Regions from separate parts of the Tropicimonas omnivorans genome, predicted to be linked through region 1. Evidence: riboswitches for the same ligand, from Rfam matches in the RefSeq annotation. Region 1 holds a riboswitch; the other holds the start of a gene.
The links. A riboswitch is a leader RNA that binds a small molecule or an ion and turns the genes downstream of it on or off. The one in region 1 is predicted to bind thiamine pyrophosphate.
Positions count from the first base shown of each region.

Region 2: it holds a riboswitch for thiamine pyrophosphate, as region 1 does, so the genes downstream of both, RM543_RS17330 (YkoF family thiamine/hydroxymethylpyrimidine-binding protein) here and thiD (bifunctional hydroxymethylpyrimidine kinase/phosphomethylpyrimidine kinase) in region 1, are expected to answer to the same signal.

Region 1 covers NZ_JAVRHL010000006.1:79,765-95,007, forward strand. The annotation lists gene RM543_RS18120 (recombinase family protein) at 1-513, opposite strand, end outside; gene RM543_RS18125 (hypothetical protein) at 734-1,219, shown strand; TPP riboswitch at 1,428-1,528, shown strand; gene thiD (bifunctional hydroxymethylpyrimidine kinase/phosphomethylpyrimidine kinase) at 1,589-2,389, shown strand; gene RM543_RS18135 (FAD-dependent oxidoreductase) at 2,386-3,354, shown strand; gene thiS (sulfur carrier protein ThiS) at 3,338-3,535, shown strand; gene RM543_RS18145 (thiazole synthase) at 3,537-4,307, shown strand; gene RM543_RS18150 (thiamine phosphate synthase) at 4,304-4,900, shown strand; gene RM543_RS18155 (HesA/MoeB/ThiF family protein) at 4,897-5,880, shown strand; gene RM543_RS18160 (ABC transporter substrate-binding protein) at 5,877-6,812, shown strand; gene RM543_RS18165 (TenA family protein) at 6,809-7,480, shown strand; gene RM543_RS18170 (ABC transporter ATP-binding protein) at 7,477-8,202, shown strand; gene RM543_RS18175 (ABC transporter permease) at 8,199-8,930, shown strand; gene RM543_RS18180 (IclR family transcriptional regulator) at 9,152-9,859, opposite strand; gene RM543_RS18185 (antibiotic biosynthesis monooxygenase) at 10,005-10,826, shown strand; gene RM543_RS18190 (EthD domain-containing protein) at 10,839-11,189, shown strand; gene RM543_RS18195 (zinc-dependent alcohol dehydrogenase family protein) at 11,457-12,413, shown strand; gene RM543_RS18200 (alpha/beta hydrolase family protein) at 12,708-13,721, opposite strand; gene RM543_RS18205 (helix-turn-helix domain-containing protein) at 13,835-14,905, shown strand; partial or broken gene RM543_RS18210 (IS5 family transposase) at 14,969-15,243, opposite strand, start outside.
Region 2 covers NZ_JAVRHL010000005.1:22,728-37,970, forward strand. The annotation lists gene RM543_RS17295 (alpha/beta hydrolase) at 1-863, opposite strand, end outside; gene RM543_RS17300 (sensor histidine kinase) at 1,029-2,105, opposite strand; gene RM543_RS17305 (ATPase domain-containing protein) at 2,112-3,563, opposite strand; gene RM543_RS17310 (NtaA/DmoA family FMN-dependent monooxygenase) at 3,709-4,953, opposite strand; gene RM543_RS17315 (ABC transporter substrate-binding protein) at 4,950-5,933, opposite strand; gene RM543_RS17320 (ABC transporter ATP-binding protein) at 5,930-6,670, opposite strand; gene RM543_RS17325 (ABC transporter permease) at 6,657-7,424, opposite strand; gene RM543_RS17330 (YkoF family thiamine/hydroxymethylpyrimidine-binding protein) at 7,479-8,102, opposite strand; TPP riboswitch at 8,096-8,207, opposite strand; FMN riboswitch at 8,387-8,519, shown strand; gene RM543_RS17335 (6,7-dimethyl-8-ribityllumazine synthase) at 8,588-9,052, shown strand; gene RM543_RS17340 (exopolysaccharide biosynthesis protein) at 9,173-9,781, shown strand; gene RM543_RS17345 (MerR family DNA-binding protein) at 9,890-10,330, opposite strand; gene RM543_RS17350 (aspartate kinase) at 10,678-12,135, opposite strand; gene RM543_RS17355 (ectoine synthase) at 12,139-12,537, opposite strand; gene ectB (diaminobutyrate--2-oxoglutarate transaminase) at 12,544-13,830, opposite strand; gene ectA (diaminobutyrate acetyltransferase) at 13,889-14,440, opposite strand; gene RM543_RS17370 (MarR family winged helix-turn-helix transcriptional regulator) at 14,676-15,182, shown strand; gene RM543_RS17375 (2-hydroxyacid dehydrogenase) at 15,187-15,243, opposite strand, start outside.

The DNA of each region.
Region 1 (15,243 bases):
ATCCACGCGCTTGAGTGTCGCCATATTGGTGCAGATGGCGCATCCCTTGTTGCCCGCCTGCGAGCAGCCGAACGCGTCCCGGCTGACCTTCGCGAAGCCGCCGCCACAGCAGGCGCACCTCATCAGACCAGAGAACAGGAACTTTGGCCGACGCCGGTCCCAGACAGGCACTGAGGTTCCCGCGGAGACGAGGGCACCCTGCCGGCTGCGGACCGCCTGCCAGAGCTCGCCCTCCACGATGCGCAACTCGGGGATCTCCGTCACCTCCCACTCGCCCTCGGGGTTCATACGGCTGACGCGCTTGCCCGTCGTCGGGTCCTTGGCGTAGCTGAGCCGGTTCCAGACCTGCTTGCCGACATAGAGCTCGTTGTTGAGGATCCCGGTGCCCCGCAGGCGGTTGCCGTGAATGGTGGACGCACCCCAGGCACCGCCGCGCGGACCCGGGACGCCCTCCGCGTTGAGCTGCTCGGCGATCTTCTTCGGCGATCTTCTTCGGCGATCGTCCCGCGGCATAGGCCTCGAGGATGCGCACGACGACCGCCGCTTCCTCGGGATGGATCTCCCGGTCGCCGCGGATCCGCTCGCCCTCCGCATCCAAGGCGCGGATGGCCCGGTAACCGTAGGTCAGGCCGCCCGCGGATTTGCCGGCGAGAGCCCGTCCGCGCAGTCCTTCGCGCGTCTTCTTCGCAAGGTCCTTGAGAAAAAGTGCGTTCATCGTGCCCTTCAGGCCGATATGCATCTCCTCGATCGTGCCCTCGGTCACGGTCTCGATCGGGATCCTGGCGAATTGCAGCTGCTGGATGGCCTGCGCGGGCCGATCAGCGCCGCTCTCGTCCTGGGTCCAGCCGTCGGTTCCGGCGGCGCGGATCGCCTCGAGATCGCGCCAGTCGTGCCGCTGGCTGAGCTCGAGCTCGTCGAGCAACTGGGTCACGCTGGGGCGCGTGGGCGGCTCGGCCGTACCGATCCTCTCGCCATCCTCCGTGATGTCGAGATCGAAGGTGTTGTCGGCCTCCGCCTGCCGGAGGCGGCGCATCAGGAGGCGCGCAAGGGGCGCCCAGTCGGGGCGGGATGTGGTCTTCGGCATGTCGCAACACTCCATCGCAGCACAAAGGGCCCGGCTGACGCCGGTCTATTCTCGGAAAAAAGGGGGAAGGGGCGGGATCAGTCCTGGGCAGGGTCGAGCCGGTTCAGGATCACCGGCTTCAGATCGGCGGTGTAGATATCCGACTTCACCCGCGGCCAAGGGCCATAGTGTTCAGCTGGAATTACGCTGCCCAATGCAGAACAGCCGTCAATCGCACCAATTGCCTCGCTCACCGGAGCAGCCGAGCTGTAGGGAGCCCGCCGTCGCCGCACCGTTCAGATTCCAAGCAAATCTGCTGGGTCTTCACAGGTTGAAAGTCGGTCGGCTGGCGGGTAGCCTTTCTTCTATTCCGTTGGGGTGCCCTATCCAGGGCTGAGAGGCGCAAGCCGACCCATCGAACCTGATCCGGACAATACCGGCGTAGGGAACGGAGCAAGATCTGACGCGGCATCATACCCGCGGGCTATCGACCTCCATCTCCTATTTCCGGTGGAGGAGATGTCGATGCCATACGCATCCGCACTGACGATAGCAGGCTCCGACAGCGGCGGAGGTGCGGGCATTCAAGCCGATCTGAAGGCTTTTTCCGCACTCGGGGTTTACGGGTCGAGCGCGATCACCGCGATCACGGCACAGAACACCCGAGGCGTTTTCGCCGTCGAGCCTGTATCGCCACAGACTGTCTCCGCGCAGATTTCCGCCGTTCTGGATGACATCCAGCCAGGCGCGATCAAGATCGGGATGCTCGCATCGCCGGAGATCGTCGCCGCCGTCGCTGTGGCGATCGCGGACTATGACGGACCCGTCGTGCTCGACCCCGTCATGGTCGCGAAGTCGGGAGATGCGCTTCTGTCGGAAGACGCCGAAGCGGCGCTGGTCGAAATGCTGATCCCGCGAGCGCATGTCCTGACGCCGAACCTGCCGGAGGCCGCGCGCCTGCTCGGGCGCGCCCCCGCGCGGGACGCGGAGGAAACGGTGGGGCAGGGGCTCGCCCTGCTCGATTTCGGGGCGCAGGCTGTCGTGATGAAGGGCGGTCATGCCGACGGGCCGACCTGCATCGATCGGCTGGTGACGGCGTCCGGTGTAACCACGATGGAGCAGCCGCGGCTCGCCACGCGAAACACGCACGGGACGGGTTGCACCTTGTCCTCGGCCATCGCGGCCGAGCTTGCGAAGGGAGCGGGCGTCGCGGCGGCCGTGCAGAGGGCACAGGCCTGGCTGCATGGGGCGATCCGTGCGGCAGACCGACTGGACATCGGCAGCGGCCACGGCCCCGTCCATCATTTCCACGAGGTCTGGCCGTGACGCAGGCACGCGTCATTGGCGGCGGCGTCGCCGGTCTCTGCGTGGCAACGGAGCTGGTCGCGCGCGGCTGTGAGGTGACGGTCTTCGATCCGTCGCCCCGACCCGGGCCGCATGGCTGTTCGTGGTGGGCCGGCGGGATGCTTGCCCCATTCTGCGAAGGCCAGACGGCCGAGGAACCCGTCGTCCGGCTGGGCCAGGAGGCTGCCGCCTGGTGGCAGCGGCAGGGCGTGACCGTGCATCGACGGGGAACGCTGGTGCTGGCCCTCGGACGAGACCGGCGCGAACTGGACCGCTTCGCGCGGCGCGTGCCGGGGCACGAGATGCTCGATCCGGCGGGGCTGGAGCCGGATCTGGAGGGCCGCTTCGACCGGGCCCTGCATGTCTCTGGCGAGGCGCATCTCGACCCGCGTGCGGCATTGATCCATCTTCGCGACCGGCTGGAGCAGGCCGGTGTCACCTTCATCGCTGAGCCCGGTCGCCCACAGGGGCTGACGTTCGATTGTCGCGGGCTGGCGGCGCGGGACGCGCTGCCTGACCTGCGCGGGGTGAAGGGCGAGATGGCGGTGCTGCATAGCGCCGATATCCGTCTGACCCGACCGGTCCGGCTGCTGCATCCGCGGTACCCACTTTATGTCGTGCCGCGCGCGGATGGGCTGTTCATGCTGGGCGCCACTCAGATCGAAACCGACGACCGGCGGCGCAGCGTGCGGTCCGTGCTCGAACTGCTGTCGGCGGCCTACGCCTTGCACCCGGCCTTCGGCGAAGCGGAGCTGGTCGAGATGGGGGCCGACGCGCGGCCTGCCTTCCCCGACAACCTGCCCCGCCTCGTCCAGCGGGGCGAAACGATCCACGTAAACGGCCTGTTCCGCCACGGCTTCCTGCTGGCGCCCGCCTTGGCGCGGATGGCGGTGGAGGCGGCTTGCGACGGCATCAAACCGGAGTTCTGGCATGAAGATCATGATTAACGGCACACCGACCGAAACGCGGGCGGAGACGCTCGCCGCGGTCCTCGAGGAACTCGGCTTTGGCGACGCCAAGGTCGCTACCGCCGTCAACGAAGACTTCGTCCCGGCCGCACAGCGCGGGCAGGTGTCGCTGGCACCCGGCGATCGGGTCGAGATCGTCACTCCCCGGCAGGGAGGCTGAGATGCATCTTTACGGCTCCGACATAGCATCGCGCCTGATGCTGGGCACCGCGCAATACCCCTCGCCCAGCGTGCTGGCCGAGGCCTTTCGCCGCTCCGGCTCGGGCATCGCCACCGTTTCAGTGCGCCGCGAGGCAGGCAACGAGCGCGCGGGCGCGGCGTTCTGGGATCTGGTGCGCGACCTCGATGTCGCGCTCCTGCCGAACACGGCGGGCTGCCATTCCGCGCGCGAGGCGGTCACGACCGCGCAGATGGCGCGCGAGCTTTTCGACACGCCCTGGATCAAGCTGGAGGTCATCGGTCATGCCGACACGCTCCAGCCCGACCCGTTCGGACTGGTGGAGGCCGCCCGCATCCTGACCGACGAGGGGTTCAAGGTCTTTCCCTACACGACCGAGGACGTGGTGCTTGCCGGGCGCCTGCTCGACGCTGGATGCGAAGTGCTGATGCCTTGGGGCGCGCCGATCGGCACGGGGCTGGGGCTGACCAATATCTACGGCCTCCGCACGCTCAGGGCGCAGTTCCCCGAGGTGCCGATGGTCGTGGATGCCGGGCTCGGCCTGCCCAGCCAGGCGGCGATGGCGATGGAGATGGGGTTCGACGCGGTGCTGCTGAACACCGCCGTCGCAAGGGCCGGCGATCCCGCCGCGATGGCAGAGGGGTTCGCCCGCGCGGTCGAGGCCGGACGGCTCGCCTTCGAGGCCGACCCGATGGAGCCGCGCGACATGGCGGCCCCCTCGACGCCGCTGATCGGAAAGGCGTTCCTCGAATGACCCTCGACCGCTTCTATCCGATCTTCGACAGCGCGGACTGGCTGGAGCGGATGTTGCCGCTCGGAGTGAAGCTGGTGCAGCTGCGCGCCAAGGATCTGGGCGACGCGGAGTTGAGGGCCCTCGTCAAACGGGCGCAGACGCTCTGCCGGGCCCACGGCGCCGTGCTGGTGGTCAACGATCATTGGCGGATCGCGATCGACGAGAGCTGCGACTGGGTTCATCTGGGGCAGGAAGACCTCGACACCGCCGATCTGTCCGCCATCCGTCGCGCCGGGCTGAAACTGGGCATCAGCACCCACGATCATGCCGAACTCGACCGCGCCCTGTCGCTCGCGCCCGACTATGTCGCGCTGGGGCCGGTCTACCCGACCATCCTCAAGAAGATGAAATGGGAGCGGCAGGGGTTGGAACGGGTCACGGAATGGAAACGCCTGATCGGTGAGCTGCCTCTCGTGGCCATCGGGGGGATGACCGTCGACCGCGCCGACGGCGCCTTCGCGGCCGGTGCGGACATCGTCTCGGCGGTCACGGACATCACCTTGAACGATGATCCGGAGGGCCGTCTGCGCCACTGGATCGAGGTGACGCGATGAGCCGGTATGCCCGGCAGATCGCTGTTCCGGGCCTCGGGCCGGCGGGTCACGAGCGATTGCGGCGCGCGCGCGTCCTTATCGTCGGGGCCGGAGGGCTTGCGGCGCCGGTGCTGCAATATCTCGGCGGCGCGGGCGTCGGGCACATCCGGCTGGCCGATCCCGACCGGGTGGAGGAGACCAACCTCCATCGCCAGACGCTGTTCAGGGAGGCCGATATCGGCCGACCCAAGGCCCAGGCGGCGGCAGCGGCGCTCACCGCGCTCAACCCCGACCCCAAAGTCGAACCCGTCGTCGCGGCCCTGGACCCGTCCAATGCCGCCTCGCTCTGCGCCGATGTCGATCTGGTCCTCGACTGTGCCGACAGCTTCGCGGCAAGCTACGTCCTGTCGGATACGTGCCTCGCCGCCGGGCTGCCGCTGGTCAGCGCTTCGGTGATCGGGCTGGAAGGCTACGCCGGCGCGTTCTGCGGCGAGGCTCCCAGCCTGAGGGCGGTCTTCCCGGATCTGCCTCACCGCCTCGGCTCTTGCGCCGAGGACGGCGTTCTGGGGCCGGTCGTGGGGGTTATCGGCGCTCTTCAAGCGCAGATGGCGGTCGCGCTTCTGGCGCGGATCGACCCCTCGCCGTCGGGTCAGCTTGTCACCTTCGATGCGAGATCCTTCCGGTTCGGCGGCTTCCGCTTCCTCGGTGCGCCCGAGCCCGAGCGGCAGCCCCGCTTCCTCGCCCAGACCGAGATTGCAGACAGCGATTTCCTCATCGACCTGCGCGGTGAAGACGAGGCCCCGCTGGTCCGCCCCGCCGCCCACCGCCTGACCGCCACCGCACTCGGGCCGGACGGACCTGTGCCCGCCCCCGGCCAACGCGCCGTGCTCTGCTGCCGGTCGGGCCTGCGCGCCTGGACGGCCGCCGAACGGCTCGCCTCCGTCTGGGACGGAGACATCTACCTCGTCGCCCTCGGCGACCAAACCGGAGAGACTTCATGAAAACCTCCCTGACCGCTCTCTTTCTTCTCGCTGCCCCGCCCGCACTCGCGCAGGACCAGATGAGCGTGATGCTCGACTGGTTCGTGAACCCCGATCACGGGCCGATCATCGTCGCTCAGGAAGAGGGCTACTTTGCCGAGGTCGATCTGGAGGTCGAGATCATCGCCCCCGCCAACCCCGTCGATCCGCCCAAGATGGTCGCCGCCGGGGCCGCCGATCTCGCGATTTCCTATCAGCCGCAGCTGCATCTTCAGGTGGCCGAGGGCATGCCCCTGATCCGGGTGGGCACACTGGTCGCGACGCCGCTCAATTGCCTGCTGGTGCTGGCGGACGGCCCGATCGAGGACATCGCGGACCTGAAAGGCCGCAAGGTCGGCTTCTCCGTCTCCGGTTTCGAGGAGGCGCTGCTGTCGGCGATGCTCGGGCAGGCGGGTCTCGAAACCGCAGACATCGACCTGATCAACGTCAACTGGTCGCTCTCGCCCGCGCTGATGTCGGGCCAGGTCGATGCGGTGATCGGCGCGTTCCGGAATTTCGAGCTCAACCAGATGGATATCGAGGGCGTGCCCGGCCGGTGCTTCTACCCCGAGGCCGAAGGCGTGCCGACCTATGACGAGCTGATCTACATCGCCAACCCCGAAACGATGGACGCGGAGATGATCCGCCGTTTTCTCGCCGCGACCGAGAAAGCGACGCAGTTCATCATCAACCATCCGCAGGAAAGCTGGGAGGTCTTCTCCTCGACCTCGGCGGAATTGCAGGACGAATTGAACGAGCGCGCCTGGGCCGACACCCTCCCGCGCTTCGCACTTCGCCCGGAAGCGCTGGATGCGGGCCGCTACGAGCGTTTCGAGAGCTTCCTCGCCGAGGCCGGTCTGCTCGAAGGGACGCGTCCCGTCTCGGAACTCGCGGTCGATCTGGGCGCGCAATGAGTTACGGGGCGATCTTTCCCATGTGGCAGGCGGCTGCAGGGAAGACGTGGATCGAATACACCCGCCATGCCTTCGTAGAGGGATTGGGTGACGGCACGCTGCCGCGCGAGGCGTTCCTGCGCTACCTGGTGCAGGACTACGTCTTCCTCATCCACTTCTCCCGCGCCTGGGCCCTGGCCGTCACCAAGGCCGAGACGCCTGAGGAGATGCGCGTCTGCGCCGCCACGGTCCACGCTCTGCTGGACGTGGAGTTGCGTCTGCACATCGAGACCTGCGCGGCAGAAGGCATCCCGGAGGAGCAGCTCTTCGCCGCCCGTGAAGCGCCGCAGAACCTAGCCTATACGCGCTACGTGCTCGATGCCGGGCATTCCGGCGATTTTCTCGATCTGATGGCGGCGCTCGCCCCTTGCGTGCTCGGCTACGGCGAGATCGGAACGCGGCTGGCAGCCGAGACGGGCGAGACACCCTATGCCGACTGGATCGCGACCTATGCCGGTGCCGACTATCAGCGCACCTGTCGCGAGGTCGGCACCCTGATCGACGCGGCGACCGCACGACGCCTCGGAGAGGCGCCCCAGAGCTCTCCCCGCTGGCCCCGCCTTTGCGCTCGCTTCGAGGTGGCGACCCGGCTCGAGGTCGACTTCTGGGGCATGGGTCTGTCGGCATGAACCGCCCGCCCGCGCTACGTCTGGCCGGGAGCGCGGCGATCGGGGGCGGGACGATCTTCGGCCCGCTCGCGCTCGAGGCCCCAGCCGGGGAATGGACCTGCCTGCTCGGGCCCTCGGGCGTGGGCAAGTCGACCGTGCTTCGTCTGCTCGCCGGGCTCCGCGACGAGGTCCTCTTCGCGGGTGAGGCGGTTGCGGGCGACGGCGAAGCGCTGTCCGGGCGTGTGGCGCTGATGGGGCAGACCGACCTGTTGATGCCCTGGCTGAACGTGACCGCCAATGTCACTCTGGGCGCCCGCCTGCGGGGCCGGAAGGAGCAAAGAGACCGGGCGCTGGAGGTGCTGGAGCGCGTGGGGCTGTCCAGCCATGCCGCCAAGCGGCCGACCGCGCTCTCAGGCGGACAGAGGCAGCGGGTCGCGCTGGCCCGCACGCTGATGGAGGACAGGCCGGTCGTGCTGCTGGACGAGCCCTTCTCGGCCCTCGACGCGCGGTCGCGGGCCCTGATGCAGGATCTCGCGGCGGACCTGCTGGCCGGGCGCACCGTGCTGCATGTCACCCACGACACCGCCGAGGCCGCGCGGCTCGGGCACCATGTCCTTCTGATGAGGGATGGCGGGATCACCTCGGTGACCCCGCCACCCGGCCCGATACCGCGCCGCTATGATGCGCCCGAGACGCTCGACTTCCAGGGACGCCTGCTGCGCATGCTCATGGAGCCCGGATGACGCGGTCCGTTCGCATCGCCGCCGCAACGCTTCTGGGTCTGGCGATCTGGCAGGCGGTCGTCACATTGGGCGAGCTTCCACGCTTCATCCTGCCCGGCCCCCATCCTGTCTTCGCGACACTCTGGACCAGCCGTGCGCTGATTGCCGAGCACGCGGTCGTGACGGCCACCGAGGTCCTGCTCGGCCTCGGCCTTGGGGCCGGCTTGGGCTTTGCCTCGGCCATCGCACTGGCCGCATCGCCGATCGCGCGGTCCTTGCTGCGCCCGATGCTCGTCTTCAGCCAGGCGATCCCGGTCTTCGCCCTGGCCCCGATCCTGACGCTGTGGCTGGGCTACGGGCTTTGGTCAAAGGTCGCGATGGCGCTGCTGATCATCTATTTCCCGGTCACCTCGGCCTTCTTCGACGCCCTGATGCGGACGCCGCCCGGCTGGCTGGAGCTTGCTCGCGTCATGAACGCCACACCTGGCCGCGTCCTCTGGCGGCTCCGCGTGCCGGCCGCGATGCCGGGCTTCGCCTCGGGGTTGCGTCTCGCCGCCGTCTACGCCCCCATCGGCGCGATCATCGGCGAATGGGTCGGGGCGTCGCAGGGGCTGGGCTATCTGATGTTGCTGGCGAATGGTCGCGCGAAGATCGACCTGATGTTCGCCGCACTGATCGTCCTGGCCGTCCTGACACTGGCCCTGCATGCTGCCGTTGACGCCGTATGCCGACGATTGTGGGATGGCTGAAACGCGCTCCAACTTTGGCTCGGAAGTTTACGAGACTACTCCGTTTAAGGCGCGATAGACTGGGGCGCGTCTCAGGTTCAGCACTGCCATTCGCTGCGCGTGACATGAGTGTCGGCTATGGGCCGGAAGCGACGGCCGTCGCGGCCCGCCAGGTGTTCGGTCGCTGCGCCGCCGCATGTCAGCTTGGAGGCCTACTGCGACATTCTTCGAACTCATCCGTCCTAACGAACGTCGTTCTCGGACGCGATCTTCTGCATTAGCTCGGCCGTCTCTTTCAGCCGTGATGCTGTGAGACGACTGCTGGGGCCAGCCAGACCGAAGCCCGCGCGGATCTCGCCCTCGTCGCGCCAAGGCATTGCGATGCAGTTGAGGCCGGGCATCCAGTTCTCGTGGTCAAGAGCATAGCCGCGTTCAGCGATGGCGTCGATCTCGGCCGCGATGCCGGGGCCGATCCGGTCGGCATGTGTATCGAACATCCGTTTGCGTATCGCGGGGATGAAGGCAAGGAACAGAAGGCCGATGGCGGAGCCCGCCATGGGTTCGCGGTGCCCGCGCTGGCTCGCCGCCTTGAGGGCCCGCCTGCTTTCGATCGCGTCGAGAAAGTAGACCTCATCACCCGAGGGCACGGCGAGGAACACGGTCTCGGAGGTTTCGGCGGCCATGGCCTCCAGCGCGGGGCGCAGGCGATGGCGAAGGGCGTCGTCGTCTCCCACGACGCGGGCGAGGTTCAAAATCCTGTCGCCGAGATGGTAGCGCGTGTCGCCGGCGCGGCGGCGCACGTAGCCGGCCGTTTGCAACGTCTTGAGAATGTTATGCGCCGTCGTCGTTTTGAGCCCCGAGGCGGCGGCGATGGCGTTCAGATGCGCGGCCCCCCCCGCATGGGCGATCGAGTCGAGTATATCGGTGGCGCGCACGACGGATTGGACCATGATTTGCCCCTAAGTTCATTAATGATGAATAATATTCCGGTAAGCTCATTTTTCTACGTTCTTGCATGAATAATTAGGAACGCCCGGCAAACCGTTCCGTTGTCCTGCCGAATACCGCGATGCGGCAACGACGATGGAGACAATCATGACACGTTCGATGATGGCCCGTGCCACCCCGAAACCGGGTCAGGAAGGGCAGCTCAGGGCACTTGTGGAAGACCTGGCCTGCAATGTCCGCGCCGAGCCGGGAAACATCCGCTTCGAGGCCTTTGCCGAGGACGGCGGCGCGATGGTGATGCTGGAGGAATACCGCGACGACACGGCCTTCGAGGCGCATCTGGGCATGCCGCATACCCGGCAGTTCAACGCCGCCCTGAAGGAGGTCGCGGCCGGCGGCGGCCCGAAGGTCACGAACGTTGCGGATGTCGCGGCCGACCGCCATGCCGCGCCCGGCATCCGCGGCATCGACCATGCCGGCCTGACGGTGCCCGATATCGAGGCCGCCACGCGCTTCTTCGCCGAGGCCTTCGGTGCCGTGACGCTCTACGACGTCTTGCCCCAGGATGGCCCGGACATGTCGGGCGAGGGTCCGGAGGCCGAGCTTGGCCTGACATCGGGGACGCGGATCGTTCACATGCGCCTTGTCAGGATCGGCAATGGGCCCTGCCTTGAACTATTCCGTATGGAAGACGGCGACCAAGCCGATCCCGCCCGTCTGCAAGACAAGGGCCTGACCCATATCGGCCTCTACGTCGATGATATCGACGCTGCCTGCACTGCCTTCACGGAGGCCGGGGGCATGCTCCTGAAGGGGCCACACCCGCTCGCCAACAACGAGAACCAGGACGGCAATGCGGGCATCTATGGCCGCGCGCCTTGGGGCATGCTGATCGAGCTCCTGACCTATCCGGGCGGCATCGACATGCCCGCGGACGCTCCCGCGATCCGCTGGACCCCGCACCCCTGAAGGAGAGATCCCATGATCAAGATGACGATGTTGCTGAAGCGTAACCCCAAACTCGACCACGACGAATTCGTGCGCCACCACCGCGAGACGCACGGTCCCCTCTTCCGCTCGATCCCCGAGGCAGTGACGCACGTGCTGCGCTACATTCAGACCCACCCGGTGAAGGGCGAGTTCCCGGTCCCCCAGGCTGATTTCGACGGCACGGCGGAGATCTGGTTCGACAGCCCGGAGGGTATGCGTGCCGTGCTTGGCTCGGACACCTACCAGAACGCGGTTTTCCCCGACGAGAAGACGTTTCTCGACCACGACACCACGCTGATACTCGTGGGTGAACAAACCGAAATCATCAAAGACAAGGAGTAATGTTGAAATCCTGGACGTCGCGCACCTCGATGCACCACGCATCAAGGTCTGCTTCGTCCGCGCAGTTGACCTCCGACGGTCGCGTGGGTTTGCAAGCGCGGCGAACGGCAGGTTCGACGGGCCGCGCTGCAGCATCCTGATCCAAGGCTGAATGTCCGGAGTGGGCCGGCAGCTGCCGCCAGCTGCCCAAACCGCTGTGTTGCCGCATGTCCGCACCGAGCCGCTTCACGACATTGCCTCTCCGCAGGCGGCGTGTCTTTTGGCGCTATGACCAACCGTGCTCTCGTCTACAGGTCGTTTGGACCTCCCGAGCATCATTTGAAGCTGGAAAAAACGCTGCTTTCCGATCGCCCGACGGGAAAGCTGCGTGTCGCCATGATCCAAGCGCCGATCAACCCCTCGGACTTGATCCCGGTGACGGGAGCCTATGCGCATCGGGTCTCCTTGCCCGCGGTCGCGGGGTACGAAGGAGTTGGCCGGGTCATCGACGCACCCCCGGACTATTCGTGCTGGATCGGGCGACGTGTGTTGCCCCTTCGGGGCGCAGGGACGTGGCAAACTCACGTGGATAGTGATCCCGCACTGGCGATCCCGGTTCCCGACCGGATCAGTGATGACGTCGCAGCTAGAGCTTACATCAACCCGCTCGCTGCGCAGGAAATGCTCCGCGCCGTTCCGGTTGCGGGAAAGCGCGTACTGCTCTGTGGCGCGGGCTCGAGCTGCGCCGACCTTCTTGGCCACCTCGCACGACAGGAAGGAGCCGCCGAGGTGATTGGCATATATCGGTCCGAGGGGCGGATTGAGAGGATGCGCTCCCTTGGCGTGACCCCGGTTTCAGCCAATGACGAGAAGGAGGTCATTCGCCATGCCAGAGCAGCGGATGTGACGTTCGATGCCTTGGGCGGTCCATTGGCGTCGCGGGTTCTCGAGGCCATGGCGCAGGGAACGCGTTTCGTCGGCTATGGGCTGTTGAGCGGAGAGTCCATCAGTCCGGCCGCGGTGCCGCGCGCCCGATACGAGCGATTTCACCTTCGCGACCGGTTGCAGCGGATGGACCATGCATCCTGGAAAGAGGCTTTTGAATCCGTCTGGTCGCTTCTTGCCGAGGTCGCGTTGCCTCCCGCTTGCGTTCATCCGTTGGAGAACTGGCGAGAGGCAATCCATCTGGGTCGGAAGCCCGGGTCAGCAAAGCAGGTTCTTCAATTCAAGATGCAGGCGCCATGACAGCTTTGTCCCGCTCAGCTGACCTTCACCCGCCGAAAATGCTGCTCGATGGACGAGTGGCCGTTTCGGTGAAGCTGCGGTGCGGCATCGACACTACTGATGGAGGGCAGCTGCAGGCCGGGAGCGACGGCCGTTGCGGCCCGTCTGCTGTTCTGCTCGCCGCGCGGCCGCTTCGAGCCCTTCCACGACATTGGATATGCTGAAGTAACCCACTCGCCGGCCCCTGCGGTTAAAGCCGGGACCTACGAGCGGGACCCTACCACTACGTCGATCGCTTATTTCGTTGCCGCAATCCTAAAGCCCGAGCCCGGAAGCAACGGCGTCCACGAGCCGCGAATGAGTCGCCACGCGATCTGTCCCATCGGGGTCGGAACAGATAGGATCATCGCCGTCTGCCTGCAACATGTCAGCCGCTCCAGGCTTGCAGGTGCCGAGAAAGGTGAAGTGGCTCGCCGGCGCGATCACGACATGGCGCGCATTGGGCATGCGGCGCGCAAGATCGTTCCCGTTCGGGCCGACATCGGCTGCTTCGATTCTGTCCTCCTCGCCGAGATTGATCAGCACCACGCCCTCGAGCGCGGTATCCAGACTGTCGGGTCGAACGGAGGCTCCGAAGCCTGGATCGACGGCCACGGCGCGCGTGATACGCGGATCGCGGGTATCTGTGGAAAACCCCGGATGATCGGCGAAGCGCACGCCGCCGAGCAGGAAGAAGCTGCAATCTCCGGCGCCCGCTACGCGCGAGCAGCGGGCGTCCTGAACCGCACCGTCGAAGCGCAGCCCCGAAAGGCCGAGGGCTGTCGCGCCGCCCAAAGAGAACCCGACAACTCCGATCCGGTCAGGATCGATGAAGGGCGCAAAAGCGGGGTCAGCCAGCACAGTGTCGAGTGCGGCCGTCAGGTCATTCGCCCGCGCCTCCATATCGACGGAACGTCGGGGCGAGCTGTCGCCGCTGGTCGAGCCCGGATGATCGACGGCAAGGACGATGGCTCCGCGCGCAACCAATCCCGAGGTGAGCCAGCCGAGAGTGTCAGCGTTGCCGCCCGATCCGTGCGACAGCAGGACCAACGGGTGCTGGCCTTCGGCAGGGGCAGGGCCGACGAAGGCGAATGTCGGGTCGAAGATCGGCCCATCGCCCACGGGAGCGCGGTAGGTAGGTTCGCCCGCCGGATACCAGATGGACGCCGCGACCGGCCGAGCGCGGTGGGAGGCCAAGAGATCGAACCGGTCGTACCCCGGCAGCATGTCGGCTGCGGCGGGCAGCGCATGCGACATTGCGAGGAAGGCGAGAGTAGCAAGGCGTTTCATGGGAACCTCCGTTAGTGAACGCTGCCCCTGCGAATGCACCTCAGGCTGGCCCGAGTGCGTCCTCTTTTCCGGATAAAGGTCGCCTCGATCCGGATTTCGGGTAGAACGAGCCCATGCCGATGCTGCCCGTTCCCGCCTTCGTCGCTCTTGTGCTGGCATATATCGCAGCACGAAGCCTGCTGTCTGACGGCCGGCCGCTTCTGGTCGCGTTCCTTCTGGCCTGTGCCGCGCAATCCTTGCTGGTGGCGCTGGCGGGCGGCTACGGCATTGACTGGCTGCGTCCGATCCTGCCGGTCAGCGCCGCGGTGATCCCGCCATTGGCCTGGATCACGTTCCGCGACGCTCTGGTCAGTCGGCTGAAGCTGCGCGCGATGTCGCTGCATCTGGCCGCACCGGCGTTCATCCTGTTCTGCCGCGTCTTCGCACCCGAGACGACGGATGTCGCCGTGACGCTGGTCTTCCTGATCTATGGCGGCGCGATCCTGTTCCAGCTGCGCACCGCGCCCGACATGCCGCTCGCCCGGCTGGAGGCGGGGCAAATACCGGTCGTCATCTGGCGGATTCTCGGCTGGGCCCTGATTGCATCGGCTCTTGGGGACGCGCTGATCAGCCTGGCCTACATGAGCGGCAATGAAGGTTGGGCCGGCTGGATGATCACGGTCTCATCCTCGCTGATCCTGCTTCTCCTGGGGCTGCTGAGCGGCAGTCCGGCGGCCTCCGGTGCAGAAGAGCGCGAACCGGGCGCACCCGCTGAAGCCAACCGAGAGGCGCTGGACGAAGACACCGAGATCGTCGCCCGTATCAATGTGTTCCTGTCGCGCGACCCGGTGCATCTGGACCCGAACCTGAACCTGTCACGGCTGGCGCGGCGGTTGCATCTCCCGGAAAAGAGGCTTTCATCAGCCGTCAATCGCGCGACCGGCCAGAACGTCTCGCGCTACGTCAACGCTTGGCGCGTCCGCCACGCCTGCAAGCTGATCGAGGCCGGATCGACGGTGACAGACGCGATGCTGGACAGCGGTTTCAACACGAAGTCCAATTTCAATCGCGAATTCCGGCGGGTCACGGGGGCGGCGCCGAGCGAGTGGCGGAGCAGTGAAAAGACCCCGTCGAACGTAACGGCGATGACCACGGAAAATCCGCCGCCTCAGAACTTCGCTGACGAAGGCCGCGAAGCCGGTTAGCCTTTCCCGCGGCGCCGTTGCACGAAGCGCGTGACGGACGTGGCTACCCTTTCCCGTCTGACGTCAGCCGACGGGCTGCGTGACGGGGATGCCGGGAGCGGTGAAGCGGTCGAGGTTGGCGATGCGGACCTGTAGTTCGGCGGTTTGTCTGTCGAAGTTTCGGGTGGCGAGCTTCTGGCCGAGGAGCTTCGTGCAGTTCATCTTGGTCTCGACGCGGCTACGGCGGTGATAGCCGGTCCACCTGCGTCAGAGCGTCCGGCCGAAGCGCTTCGGTGCGCGCAGGGCCTCGTTGCGTCCCAAGGCGCCTGGGCTGTCCTTTTGCCACGGCTTGGCGTTCC
Region 2 (15,243 bases), on a different contig from region 1:
CGGTGATCGCTGGCGAAGGTCCGTTCAGTCGACCCTTCGGACCGGAGCATGTTGTGAAGGAGGACACTGCCTTCGAAGAACACGTCGTCGGAGCCCACGTCGATGAAGTACTCGGTGGCCCCCAGCGTCTCGGCATCCGCGTCCTCGATCATCGCGAAGACACTATCGGCGCGGTACTTCTCGTTCAGGCGCGCCTCTCCCTCGAGGCCCTCGCCCCAGATCATGCCGTAGCGCCGGTCCCATCCCGCCTGGTTCATGGCGAGCATCTGCGGATCGGTGCGGATCGCCGGGCTGAGGGCGGCTGCAGCCGTGAACATGTCCGGATACTTCATGGAATAGGCCAGCGCCGCGAAGCCGCCCATCGAGAGGCCGATGATCCCGCGATACTCCTCTTCGGCGAGGACGCGATAGGTCTCCTCCACATGGGGGATCAGGTCCTGAACGAACATGTCCTCGTATCGGACTTCGCCGTCCGCATCGTTGAGGTAGTATGTGTTGAACTCTGGCTGCGGCGTGCGGCGCGGATCGGGGCTGATGGCGATGAAGGGCGGCACCTCGCCCGAACCGATCAGCCGGTCGAATGTCTCCGCCGCACCGCCCTTGAGAAACCAGTCGCGGTGCGTCTGACCGGCACCGCCCGGCATCAGGTAGATCACCGGGTAGGCGCGGTCATTCTCCTCGTAGGCCGGTGGCAGGTACACCGAGTAGAGCGGCGTCCAGCTCAGGGCCTCGCTTTCGAGCTCGGCGTCGAACGTGACGGTGCCCGTGCTCGCGAGCGCGCCCGCCTGCTGCGCCATGGCAACGGGCGCGGCACAGATGGTCGCGGCGACGATTGTCAGCGCAAATGCGTTAGGTCTCGTCATGATTTCTCCTCCTTTGAGGCCACGCGGGCCTCGCTCCTCCCGGTCCGGACATCCAGAGACGCACCGGACCCTCCACCAGACGGAAGGTATAACGATTGCGCGCCGTGGGAAGCCCACCTTCGCCGCGCGGCACGCATCACGCCCCCCCGGAATACCGGTCCGGGGTCAGTGCGTCTCGCCGCCTCCGTGGAGATAGGGGGCGCGCAGCCGCCAGATGAGGCCTTCCGGGGCATAGATCATCTCGGCGTCCCCGCTCAGTTCGGCGGGGGCGATGGTGCGCAGAAGATCCGTGCCGAAACTGCTCCGCGTGGGCTCGGCCACGCGCGGTCCACCGCTTTCGCGCCATTCGATGAAGAATTCGGCCGGGTCTCCTTCGAGGCGCCACGTCAGGCTCACGCGTCCCTCGGGCTGGCTGAGCGCGCCGTATTTCGCGGCATTCGTCGCCAACTCGTAGAAAGCCATCGCCAGCGTCATGGCGCCCTTGGACCAGAGCGTCAGATCCGGCCCCTCGTACTGGATCCTCTGCCCGTTCTCGCCAAGATAGGCGGCCAGCGCCCGCTCCACGAGCGCCGTGATGGAGGCCGGCGCCGCGTTTCCGCCGCCCAGGAGGTCGTGGGCCGTCGCCAGCGCCCGCACGCGCGACTCGAAGGCCGTCGCGAAGTTGTCGAGATCCGTCGCCTCGCGCCGGGTGAGGCTGAAGATGCTCAGCACCTTGGACAGAAGGTTCTTCGAGCGGTGGTCCAGCTCGGAGAGGAGAAACCGCAGATGGGTCCGGCTCTCGGCCAGCTCCGCGAGCTGGTCCCGCACCTTGTGCTGGCGCTCCCGCGAGAGGGACTGCGAGCGAAGCGCGGAGCGGATCGTCACCGCGCGGCAGGGGCGTTCGAGGACGATCACCTCGCCCCCGGCGGCGCCCGCCTCGAGCGCCGCGAGAGCGGGAGGCGGGCGGGATACGTCGGACAGAAGCGCCAGCACGGGGAGGGCGGACCAGATCGGCTGATCTGCGAGCACATCCGCAAGCATCGCGCCCGTCTTTGGTCCCAGACCTTCCTGCGTGACGAGAAGCACGCCGCATTCACCGTCAAGGATACGACGCAGCGCCTCCGGTTCGTCCGCCGGAACGGGGATCAGGCCCGCTGCCTCGACCAGCTCATGCAGGACGGAGGCGTCCCGCCCGAAGGGGGCGTGGATGACGATGCGGCGCGCCGCCATCTCGCATCCGATGTCCTCCGGCGGTCCGTCCATATCGGCTTACATCACCGAAAGGTGGGGTTTGGGCCGTCTTGCCTCGGAGGAGGACACGACATCGACGCTCCGGTTCCCGATCAGGAGGGTCCGCACCCGCGTCTCGTGATCTCCCTGCCGCTTCTTCAGCACCATGAGCGTCCGCCGAAGCTCATCGTCCATCCGTTCGTTGCGCAGCAGGATCGCGCTGTCCGCGAAGCAGCCGACCTGGATGGCGGGGGAGAGATCGCCGCCGAGGCGCCCGGCCTCCGTCAGGGTCACGATGGTGAGGACGCCCTGGCGCGACAGGTATGAGAGCAGAGACTGTATCTGCGAGATCATGTCACTGCCGGCGGGATGGGCGGCGAGAGCGCCGCTCAGGCTGTCGATCACGACGACGTTGACGGCTTCCTCCTCCACCAGATCGACGACGGATTGCAGGAATTCGCCGGGGGACTTCTCGGCCGGGTCGAAATGGCGCAAGTGGAGCCGTCCTTCCTTCTCCAGCTCGCAAATGTCGAACCCGAGGTCGGTGGAGCGCTGGCGAAAGACGCCGAGACGCTCCTCGAAGAGGAACATCGCCGCCGTGCTCCCGTCCTGTGCCGCGGCGTTGGCATAGGCCGTGCTGAGGGTGGATTTGCCCGTTCCCGGCTCCCCGGTGATGAGACATGTCGTACCGAGGGCAAGACCGCCCGCCATCATCTGGTCCAGTCCCGGAATGCCGCTGGCGACCTCATCGCTGATCGCGTGCTCCCGCGTCGCACCGGGCTCCACGCGGGGGAAGACGGCGACGCCGCCGGTCCGGATGGTGAGATTGTGATACCCTTCGATGAACCTGCGGCCGCGCATCTTGGAGACGTGCAGGCGCCGGATCGTCGTGCCGTAGTCGGGATTGTCCTGCTCCAGCATGATCGCGCCGTTCACCAGGCCCTCGATCTGCCGGTCCCCGAGTTCGCCATCGCCGTAATCGAGCATGAGGGCCGTCGCCCCGATGTCCGCGACGACCTGCCGCAGGAGCAGCAACTCGCGACGATAGGTCAGCGCATCATGCGCGAGCAGCCGGATCTCGAACAGCGAATCGATGACGACGCGGTCGGCCTTCGACCGGCCCACGATCTCGTGGAGCGAGGAGATCGCGGCGGAGAGGTCCGCGTCGTCCGGGTTCAGCACCGTCTGCCGAAGGCCGGGCGCATCGGCCACCTGCACGCCTGAAACCTCCTCGATCTCGATTCCGTCCAGGTCGAACCCGTGCGAAGCTGCGACGCGTTTCAAGTCAGTCTTGCTCTGGGAGAGGGTCACGAAGAGCGTTTTCTCTCCCCGGTCGCGTCCCTCGATCAGAAACTGAAGACCGAGCGTCGTCTTGCCCGTCCCCGGCTCCCCTCCGATGAAATAGATGCCGCGAGGCATGAGGCCGCCGAGGAGGACGTCATCCAGGCCCCGAACTCCAGTTGGCAGGAAATCGGCGGCACTCTGGCTCATCCTTGAAACTCCGACATTCAGAATTTGGGGGCAGCGGCCCCTTGAAGCAGGGAGAATAAAAGCTACCGGGAAAGATACCGTTCGTAAACCGTGGTCTTGCAGGGTTTCGACGAACTGCCGTCCGGCCCGCGCGCTGACGAGACGCTCAGGGCATGGCGCCAATCGGGCCGCCCCGGTCCAGCGCCGGCATGACGTGCGCCCCGAAGGCCGCGATGCCGGCGGGAAGAACCGGCGCCATGACGTTGAAGCCGTCCGCGGCGCCCGCCGAGATCCACTCGCGCATGACGCGGGCGACGTCATCGCCCGTGCCCACCACCAGAAGATGCCCATGCCCCGCCGCGAACCGGGCGAGCGACTGGCGAAGGGTATGCCCCTCCTCCACCGCGGTCCGGACAAGGAGGCGCGCGCGGGAATTGCTGAAGGTGTTCTCGCCCACATCGTCCGGCGCATGCGGAAAGGGCGCATCCAGATCATAGCCGTCCAGCGGCAGGCCGATGAAACGCGCAAGCTTGGTGCGGACGTGCTCGAGGTTCATGTGCCCGGTCATCTCCAGAAGCTGCGCCTCCGCCGCATCCCGCGTTTCGGCGACGACGGGAACCAGTCCCGGCAGGACCGCGATCTCCTCCGGCGCTCGCCCCGCCTCCCCCGCCAGACGATGCACCTCGTCTCGGAACGCGCGCGCCTCAGCGATCCCGGACTGGACGGTGAAGACCTGGCCGGCATGGCGTGCGGCGAAGGCAAGACCGGTGGGGGAGGAGCCCGCCTGCGCGAAGAGCGGCCATGCGTAGGGCTCGGGGGAGAGGTTGAGGGCGCCGTCCATCGCGCCGAACCGTCCCCGTGCCTGCGTCTCGCGCGGGGCGCGGGTCAGCCAGCGTCCGCTCGTCTTGTCGGCGACGCGGGTGGCGCCGTCCCACCCCTCCCAGAGCGCCTTCACCGCCTCCACGACCTCTTCGGCCATGGCGTAGCGCTCGGATGTCGGCGGCATCTCGTCCAGCCCGAACATGCGGGCCTCCTGGGGGTAGGAGGACGTGACGACGTTCCAGCCTGCGCGACCGCCCGTCAGGTGATGCAGCGACAGGACGCGCCGGGCGAGATGATAGGGATGGTTGAAGCTGGTGGAGGCGGTCCCGATGAGCCGAAGCCGCTCGGTGGCCCCCGCGATCGCGGCGAGGACCATGAAGGGGTCGAGGGCTTCCGAAGGGTGGTCGGCGGGCCGGTCCTGGAGGCACATGATGTCCCCCAGGAAGAGCCCGTCGAACCCTGCCGCCTCCGCCTCCCGCCCGCAGGCGAGCCAGTGGGACAGCTCCAGCGGCGCCGTGGCCGAGAGGCCCGGCTGCCGCCAGGCCGCCTCGTGGGATCCGAAGCCGAAGACGACGGCGTTGAGGATCACTCGTCCATCCAGCTCTGGTCGAACCAGCCCGAGATGTCCCCGATCTCCTCCAGCGTCTCGCCATCCGCGCCGGTCAGGACGCCGCTTTCGGCGAGGAAGCTCGCCATGCGGGCGACCTTGGCCTCGTCGATCTCGCCGATCTCCATGCCCTCGGCCTCGATATAGCCGCCGGAGGCGATAAGCTCCATCGAGCCCGTCACCAGCTCCGGGTTCGGGAAATCGCCCGCATCGATCAGGATGTCCGCAGCCTCTTCGGGATTCTCGGCTGCCCAGGCGTAGCCGCGCTGCGTCGCCGTCATGAAGCTCGCGACCAGATCAGGATTCTCAGCGAGGAACCTGCCGGTGGTGCCGATGTAGCCGTTCTGCTGCTCGGGAATGCCGTAATCGGCGTAGGTGAAGGACTTCTGGTTGCGGTTCAGAAGCTCGCTGTTGACGCCTTCCCAGGTGGAGACTTCGAGCGTGAAGTCCACGGAGCCGTTCGCAAGCGCCTCGTAGGCACCGGTGCCGAGGGTCACGGTGTCGAAGGTCGGATCGCCGCCATCGGCCTCGATCATGGTCGAGATCAGCGCATCCTCCCACTTGGTTCCGAAGCCGGCATAGGTCTTGCCGGAAAGATCCGCCGGACTGTCGATGTCATCGTTGTCGCCGCTGTAGACGAGCCGGCCCGTCTCCTTCTGCATCGTAACCCAGAGCGCGACGATGTCCGCCTCGGCGGCGCGGGTGCTGATGAAGCTCAGGGAGGACATGTAGGCGAAATCGGAGACGCCGGCCGCGAGGAGCGCTGTGGAGGACGAATCCGAGTAGGGCAGGATGTCCACCTCGAGGCCGGCCTCGTCGTAGTAGCCGTTCTCCTCGGCGACGATGAAACCGACATGGTTGGTGTTCAGCGTCCAGTCGAGCGCGAGGGACACCTCCTGCTGCGCATGGGCGGTCAGGGGCAGCGCAAGCGCCGCGGCCAAGATCGGGGCGGTGGTCTTCATGTCTCGTCCTCCAGGAGTAGTGATTTGAGATCGGTGCGGATCCGGGCCAGCGCGGCCTCGTCCCGCTCCGAACGGGGGGTGTCGATGGGAATGTCGCGAATGATCCGGCCCGGCTTCGCCGCCATCACCAGGATGCGGTCCGCCATCTGCGTCGCCTCGTACAGATCGTGCGTGACCATCAGGACGCCGCGGGGCGCCTCTTCGAGCCGGGCGCAGAGCCAGTCCTGCATCCGCAGCCGGGTCACCGCATCGAGGGCGGAGAACGGCTCGTCGAGCAGGACGAAACGGCTGTCCTGAACGATGGTGCGCAGGAAGGCGGCGCGCTGGCGCATGCCGCCCGAGAGTTCGGACGGAAACCGGTCCTCCCAGCCACCGAGGCCGAAGGCCGGGAAAAGCGGCGCGACCCGCGCGCGCGCCTCGGCGCGGGAGGCGCCGGCGATCTCCAGCCCCATCGCGGCGTTCTCGGCGACCGTCAGCCAGGGAAAGAGCGTGTCCTGCTGCGGCTGGTAGGAGATCGCGGGATGCGGCGTCGCGATGGGGGTGGCGTCGAGACTGGCGCGCCCGTCGGCCTCCATTCCCGGCGGCAGGACCCCCGCGAGCCACTTGACGACGGAGGTCTTGCCGCAGCCCGACGGCCCGATCAGGCAGGTGATGCGCCCTTCCTCGAGGCGCAAGGAGACGCGCCGGACGAGGTCCGCCCCGTCCATGCGGATGGTGAGATCCTCAAGCGCCAACATGGCCGGCCTTTCGATATCTGCGCCCGGTCAGTCGCTCGACAAGCAGCAAGAGCCCCAGAAGGACCAGCGTGAGCGTGGCCGAGACCACCACCGCGGACAGCACCAGGTCCGCGCGGAAGCTGTTCTTGGCCGAGAGGATGTAGATCCCGAGCCCCCGCCGCGCCCCGGCATATTCCGCGAAGATCGAGGCCACGACGGCGTAGGTCGCCGAAATCCTGAGCCCGGCGAAGAAGGGCTCCCGCGCCGTGGGCAGCGTCGCCCGCCGGAACACGTCCCAGCGCCGCGCCCCCATCGAGACGAGCTGATCGCGGAAGGCCTGCGGCGTTGCCGCGTAGCCCGAGAGCAGGCTGACGAGCATCGGAAAGAACGTCACGAGGATGACCAGCAGGACCTTCGGCAAGAGCCCGAAGCCGAACCAGAGCACCATCAGGGGCGCGAGCGCGACGATGGGCACCGTCTGGCTCGCCACGAAGAGCGGCATCGCCCCCCGCTTCAGCCACGGCGTGAAGTGCAGCGCGACGGAGACCGCGAAGGCGAAGACGACCGAGGTGGAAAAGCCGAGGGTCGTGACCGTCAGGGTGGAGAGCGCATGCCCGGAGATCGGGCCGCGCTCCGTCCAGAGCGCCCGGACGATGTCGGACGGCGCCGGCAGGACCAGTGGCGAGACCTCCGAGGCGGCGCAGTAGCCTTCCCATGCGAGAAGGACGGCCAGCGCCAGAAGGAGGGGCGGCAGGATATGTCTGAATGCGGCCATGATGGATCGCGCCGGGAAAGGGCCGGCCCTGTCAGGGGCAGGCCGTCCCCGCGCTCAGGCCGCGGAGGCTTTGGGGCTGGGGCTGTTCGCCGATGCCGTCAGATCGATCGTGACGTGACCCTCGGCCGGCCCGAAGCGCAGGAACGCCTCGCGGATCGCGGCGAAGACCGCGCCCGCATCGCCCCTGAGCCGGGTGCAGAAGTTCTTCGACTTGAGGAAGACGCCGGTCTCCTTGAGGAAGTCGATGCAGCCGTAGATCTCGTCCATGTGCCGGTCCTGCCCGAGCACGTAGAGCGAGAACTGCACGTCGATGGGCGCGCCGAGGTCGGGCGCGTCGGCCACCGCGGCGGCGGCGATCCGGCGGCGCTCCTCGAGTGACTTGTCCTGCGCCTCGACCAGCGCTTCGCAATGGCAGGAGGGATCGTCCGGCTCGCCGGGGCAGCCGCGTGAGAGGGTAACATGCATGGTCACGTGCTCGCCCGAGCCGCTCGCGGCGGCGAAGAGATCGCGCATCGCGCCCGTCAGCGCTTCGGGGGGGCCGACCATGAGGGTGGACATGTCGTCCGTCTCGATCCTCAGATCCTCGCGGTAGGGATCGAGCGCCCCGAGGGAGGACATGATGACGTCCACGAAACCGGACGTCATGGGATAGAGGGACACTTGCGCGCCAATGAACATCGTAGAGACCTCGCTCCGCTGGAATTACCCAGATCAGCTTTGAAGGGTTCGTGCGGCATCCCGCACATCTCAGCCCCGCTTGACGGAGCACCCCCGGTGGATACGGGGCGGAAGATGAACCGGGGGAAAGGAAGTGTAAAGGGGGGCGTAGGCGGGCGCAAACGCCGGACGAGAGCCTCCGCGCCGGAAGCCGAGCGTCGCGGTCGGCCCATGGAGCGTCGCCCCGCACACGTTCTGCGCGGCCCTGCTCTCTTGCGTGACGCGGGGTCCGTCCTTAATCTTCCCTTCATTCTCAGGGCGGGGTGAGATTCCCCACCGGCGGTGATAGCCCGCGAGCGCCTCCGAGTCGTCGGAGGGTCAGCAGATCCGGTGAAATTCCGGGGCCGACGGTCATAGTCCGGATGGGAGAGAATGAGGCGACCGGCCTGTCCGGCCGTCTTGTGACGCTCTGGGATTTTGGCTTGTGACAAGGATCCGAAAGAGCAATGACAAAATCCCTCACCTTCGCCTTCATCAAGGCCCGCTGGCACGCTGACATCGTCGACCGGGCCCATGATGGCTTCGTCCGGCGCCTGGCCGAGCTCGACGCCACCGCCGAGGTGCGCGCCTTCGACGTTCCGGGTGCGTTCGAGATGCCGCTTCTCGCGCAGCGTCTCGCCGCGACCGGCGAGTACGACGCCATCGCCGCCGCCGCGCTCGTGGTCGATGGCGGCATCTACCGGCACGACTTCGTCGCGCAGGCCGTGGTCTCGGGATTGATGGACGTCCAACTCAAGGCGGACGTGCCCGTGCTGTCCGTCTCGCTGACGCCGCACCACTTCCAGCCGACCGAAGAGCATGTCCGGTTCTTCTCGGAGCAGTTCGTCAAGAAGGGCGCCGAGGCAGCGGACGCGGCCTTCGCCATTTCCAAGGCAAAGCTCGCCGAGGGCGCGGCCCGCGAGGCTGCGTAAGCCGAACCCGGCGCCGGGCCCGCGATCCCGGCGCCTCCTCGTTCGAATGCCGGCCGACGCGGAACTTCCGGGCGCCGCGGCAGGTTCGACCAGTCGACGCCGTACAGGGCAGGAGACGGGATGACCGAGAACACACATGCGGTGGAGGACATCCTCGATCGGCTGGACGACGCCGCCAAGCAGTCCGACTCGGTGTCCGTGGGCCGGCTCGTGGAGGCCTTCGGCGGCCGTGGCTGGGGGCCGCTCCTGTTCATCCCCGCCATTGTCGAGGTGTCCCCCATCGGAGGCATCCCGGGAGTTCCGACCTTCCTGGCCCTGATCATCGCGCTCTTCGCGGTTCAGATCCTGGCAGGGCGGGACAGCATGTGGCTGCCCTCCTTCGTGTCCAACCGCTCCGTCTCGTCCGGCAAGATGCAGGGCGCGATGGACAAGATGCGTCCCCTCGGCCGCTGGCTCGATCGATGGTTCGGCCCGCGCCTTTCATCGCTGACGACCCGCTGGGTCCGGCGCATCTCGGCTGCGGTGATCCTGATGCTCTGCGCGCTCGTGCCGCCGCTCGAACTCGTTCCCTTCGCGAGCACGGCCCCGATGGCGGCGATCGCCATGTTCGGCCTGTCGATGACATTGCGGGACGGCCTCCTGATGGCCATCGGCTTCGCGTTGTCTCTCGGCGCGGCCGGCGTCTGCGCCTACTTCCTCCTTGGATCCGGCACAGTCTTCGGCGGCTGAGGACCACGGCACGAAGAACCATGCTGCCTCTGTGCCGGAAACCTCAGAGCCGCGAGACGACGGCGGACCGCCCGGCCGGAGAAGGGCGACGGGAGGGCCGGAGCCCGTCTAGACCTCCTCGCGTCTGCGTTCCGATTGAGCCGGAGAGCGGGGCGCCTGCCCTGCCTCATCCGCGATCCCGTCGAGGATCGGGCAATCGGGTCTGTCGGTTCCCTGGCAGCGGGACACGAGATCACCGAGCGTTCGGCTCAGGGCCTGAAGTTCGTCGATCTTCGCGGCGATCCGCTCCAGATGCGCATCCGCAACGCGCTTGACGTCGGCGCTGGCACGATCCCGGTTCTCGTAAAGAGACAGCAGGGACCTGCAATCCTCGATGGAAAAGCCGAGCGAGCGGGCGCGGGCCAGGAAGATCAGCTTGTGCGTGTCGGACCCGCTGAAGTGGCGGTACCCGTTGCTGCTGCGGGCGGGCGATACAAGCCCGATATCCTCGTAATACCGGATCGTCTTCGCCGGCAGCCCGCAAAGGGCCGAGGCGTCTTTGATATTCATGAACACTTCCTCACAACTACCCGTATACGGCGAGTCAACTCCACTCGCGGCAAAAGTTCCCTGACGATCCGGAGAAGCGGCCGGGAGGTCCGGTTCCGCCCAGGTATGTCGCAGAGGAACAGTTCATGTTTCCGGGACAAACTTCAACTACAGGGTGATGCGAGGCGGCAGTCAGATCATCCTGACGATGCGGAATCTCGCCGTCGCGCTCGTGACCACCGACGCCTCCCTCCCAAAACCGGGCGAGGGCGCGGCCCCGCAGCGACCCGCCGACTCCTATTCCGAACACGAAACGGGCCGCCCCATCGCTGGAGCGGCCCCGTGTCATCTCGACAAGATCCTACCGGTCAGGCGACCTGCAGGACCTTCTTGTCCTTGGACTTTGACGACGCGGCGCCCTTCTTCGTGCCCTCGATTAGTTCGGCGTGGAGTGCGGCCACCGCCGGCTCGAGCGCATCGCGGTCCATGATGAACTGGACGTCCACGTTTCGCGGGCCCTGCGAGGCGCCGATGGCCTCCTGACCGGAACCCGCAATCGCGTTCAGGCCGCGGGTCAGGACGGAAAGTCCGTTCATGTCCCGCCCGATGACGGACACCATGGAGAGCGGCCGCGAGGAAATCTTGGCGGAAGGGTAGCGCGCCTCCAGATCCCGCTCGACCGTGCGCATCACCGACAGCGAAGCGTCGACATAGTGCGTGATCGTGTTGGCGTTCGAGACCTTGGAGACGATCCTCACCTGGTGCTTCGTCAGCACGTCGAGGATGGCGGCGTCGTAGCCCTTCACCCCGACCATGTCCTGCTCGAAGAGTTCGAGGGCGACGATATCGATGCCGGTCACGATCTCGGCGGCAGGCACCTCGGCGGGCTGATCGTCGATCAGCGTGCCGGGGTCGTGGGGTTCGAACGCGTTCGTCACCCGCAGCGCCACATTGGCCTGACGCAGGGTCTTTGCGGCGTTCGGATGGATCGCTTCCATTCCCATGTTGGAGAGCTGGTCGGCGACGTCGTAGTTCGTCCGGCCGAGCTTGCGCACCTTGTCCGCGCCGACCAGCCTGGGATCGGCAGAGGAGAGGTGGAACTCCTTGTGGATGATCGCTTCGCGCGCGTCGATGAGAGCGGCCAGCCGGGAGAACGTGACCTCCGAATAGCCCCGGTCGAATTCCCGCATCAGGCCCTCGGTGCACTGGGCGTAGCCAGTCACGATCGGCATTTCCGTCGCAGGATCGACGCCGTCCATGGCAGAGGTCAGGCGCTCCTTGAGGGTGCGCTCCTTCTGGTCGCGCCAGCCGGTCAGATCGACGAGCCGGGCGTTGACCCCTGCCCGCTTGAGCAGAAGCTGCATGACCATCGCCGAATGCGCCTCACCAAGTCCCGAGAGCAGCTCGCGGATCTCCAGCAGGTGCTCGGACAGGCGGAAGTGGCCGTACGAGCAGAGACGCTGCAGGTCGATCAGGCAGTTCCGGGCACCATCCACGCGTTCGCGGACGAAGGCGTTGGCCGTGTCGAGGTCGCCCGAGTTCGTCAGCAATTCGGAATGCGCGGCGACCATGGCCTCCTCGACCTTCAGCAGCGCATCCTGCCAGCCGGGTCCGCCGGAGGCGTGGGCAAACTTGGCGAACACGCCGGGATCACCCGTCTTCTTGTGCTCCAGCAGCAGGTCCGTGATGCCGCCGAAGGCGGAGACGACAAAGATGCGGCCGTAGAGGTCGTCCCCGTTTCGAGAGCCAACGATCAGCGTGTCGCGGATTTCGTCGAGGCGGGACATCGACGTCCCGCCGATCTTTTCAACGGTATGAGAGGACATGGCTCAGGCCGATTCCAGATCTTCAGGAGCGGCGTAGGATCCATCCTCACGGTGGACCTCGGCGCCGGTGACGGGCGGATTGAAGCAGCACGCCATCACGAGCTCCTCCTCGGAGCGCAGGATGTGCCGGTCGTGCAGGTTCAGCGCATACATCACGCCGGGGGTGATCTCATGCGTCTCGTTCGTGCCGAGATCGGTGATCGAGCCCTTGCCGGAGATGCAATAGACGCTCTCGAAGTGGTTCTTGTACTCGAAGGTGTGCTCCGAGCCCGCTTTGAGCGTCGTGATGTGGAACGAGAAACCCATCTTGTCGTCGGCGAGCAGCATCCGGACGGACGTCCACTGCGCGTCGCTGACGGCGCGGTCGGTGTCTTTGAGGTCGTGGAAGTTGCGAACGATCATGTCGGATTACTCCGCGGCAATGGTGTGGGAGGCGGTGCAGGTCTCGGTGGCGGCCTCGAGCGTGGCGAGGCCGGCCTTGAACTGCTCCATGGGCGTCGTGAGCGGCGCCAGAACCTTGACGACTTCGTCATCGCCGCCGGAGGTCTCGATGATCAGGCCGTTGCGGAACGCCTCGGCGCAGATCTTCTCGGCAAGCTCGCCGGACGTGACATCGACGCCCTGCATCATGCCGCGCCCCTTGAGATAGGCGCCGGGGATGCGGTCCGCGATGCGCTGAAGGCTTTCGGTCAGGACCTTGGCCTTCTCGGCGATCTCGGACTTGAAGCTGTCATCGGCCCAGAACTTCTCCAGCGCGACGCGCGCGGTGACGAAGGCATGGGTATTGCCGCGGAAGGTGCCATTGTGCTCGGCCGGCTTCCAAACGTCATCCTCAGGGCGGATCAGCGCGATCGCGAAGGGAAGGCCGAACCCGGACAGCGACTTCGCGAGCGTGATCATGTCCGGCTCGATGCCCATCTCGTCGAAGGAGAAGAAGCTGCCGGAGCGGCCGATCCCGGCCTGGATGTCGTCCACGATAAGCTTGGCGCCATGCTTGCGGGCCAACTCCGCGATGCCGCGCACCCATTCGGGGCTGGCCGCGTTCAGGCCACCCTCGCCCTGGATCAGCTCGACGAGAAACGCCGCCGGGGCATCCACGCCGCTCGAGGGATTGGAGAGCATCGCATCGAGGATGGCGAGCGTGTCCATGTCGCCGAGGGACCGCTCATAGGGCATCCGCGTGATGTCGTTGAGCGACACGTCACCGGAGCCCTTCCGCTTGCCCGCATTGGCGGTGGCCGCGAGAGCTCCAAGCGTCATGCCGTGGAAGCCGTTGGTAAAGGCGATGACGTTCTTCCGACCGGTGGTCTTGCGGGCGAGCTTCAGAGCGGCCTCGACGGCATTCGTCCCGGTAGGGCCGACCATCATGACCTTGTGGTCCATCCCCCGCGGCTTGAGTACGAGACGCTCGAACGCTTCGAGGAAGGCGGCCTTCTCGTCGGTATACATGTCGAGCGCATGGGCGATACCGTCGCCGGTGATGTGCTCGATCAGCGCTGCTTTCATATCCGGGTCGTTGTGCCCGTAATTCAGCGAGGAGCAGCCGGAGAGGAAGTCGGTGTACTCCCTCCCGTCGGCATCTGTCAGCGTGGAGCCCTTCGCCTTCGTGAACGTGGTATCGAAGGAACGGCAGTAGCTGCGCACGTCGCTCTCGCGACGATCAAAAACGGAATTGTGGGTCCTGGCCATAGTCATGGGGACCTCCTTTCGGAATTGATGATGTGCCGGTGGCGGTAGCGGTGCGGTCCTGTCGTCAGGCGACGGCGCGCAGCTCGCTCCTCTTCCGGGGAATCGTGATCGAAAGCATGTGCTCGGTGGCCGCCTGGCCATCGAAGTGAGCTTCTTTCTCGAAGTGCGGCTCATGGGTCAGCTCGCCACCGATCGAACGGGCGAAGCTGCGGAAAAGACCCCACGAGGCGTCGTTGGATTTCGTGATGGTCGTCTTGAGCAGATTGACCTCCTCGCAGCCGTCGCGGGAGATCAGGTGCTTGAGCATGCGCTTGCCGAGGCCAAGACCGCGGGCCTTCTCGCCAACGGCGACCTGCCAGACGAAGAAGGCGTTTTCACCGGGGATAATGTGACCGGAAATCCAGCCGACGATCTCACCGTCGAGTTCGGCGACGACGCACGTATCGCTGAAGTGGTCAGCCTGAATCAGGTTGCAGTACATCGAATTCTCATCGAGCGGCTTGCAGGCGCGCACGAGGTTCCAGATGTCGGACCCATCCTCGGCTTCGGGCTTGCGGAACACGGGCTTCCGAGTGTCCGCATCCTTTTCAGTTTCACGTGTCATGTCCTTGGGCATGGCGCCGTCTCCATTTGCTTCGAGGGGTGAACTACCACCTACGCGAAAAAGTTCAAGCTATCGAAGTAAACTATGTAAATTTTTCACGCGTACTTTACGTCGCGAGCGGCGTTCCGCCCCGGAATCCCTCAGTCAGAATCGAAGTATTTACCGGTTTTTCCTTAGGTTTTTCGAAGTTCAGCGCGATTTACTTCGCCTATTGAAGTACCTTTGCGAAGTGTGGCAGTTTCGTTCGATGCCTATGTCGATCCCCGACCGGACGGATGCGAGTCTCATCGCGTTGCGCCGGATCCTGCGTGCCACGGAAATCTATGCGCGAGACCTCGCGCAGTCGGCGGAGCTTACGCCGTCGCAGCTTCGTTTGCTCCAGGTCGTGTCCGGCACGCCCGGCTGCTCGACGACGCCCACCGCGATCTCGATGCAGATGGGCGTGAGCCAAGCGACGATCACCGCGCTGATCGACAAGCTCGCGAAGCGCGATCTCGTCCGGCGGCAGCAATCCCAGACCGACCGCCGCCAGACCAACGTTACCATCACCGCCGAGGGCAACGCGGTTGTGGACAACATCCCGGACGCCCTCCAGCAGCGCTACGTCAATGCGTTCAAGGCGCTGGAGGACTGGGAGCAGGCTCAGATCATCGCGTCGCTGGAGCGGGTCGCCGCGATGCTGGACGCGCAGGAGATCGACGCCTCCCCGATCCTGACCGCCGGGGACATCTCCCACAGCGCGAAGGTGCGCTGACGCTTCAGAGCGTCGAGGGAAGGACCATGTCCGGCGGGCGATGCCCGTCGGCGAACGTCCT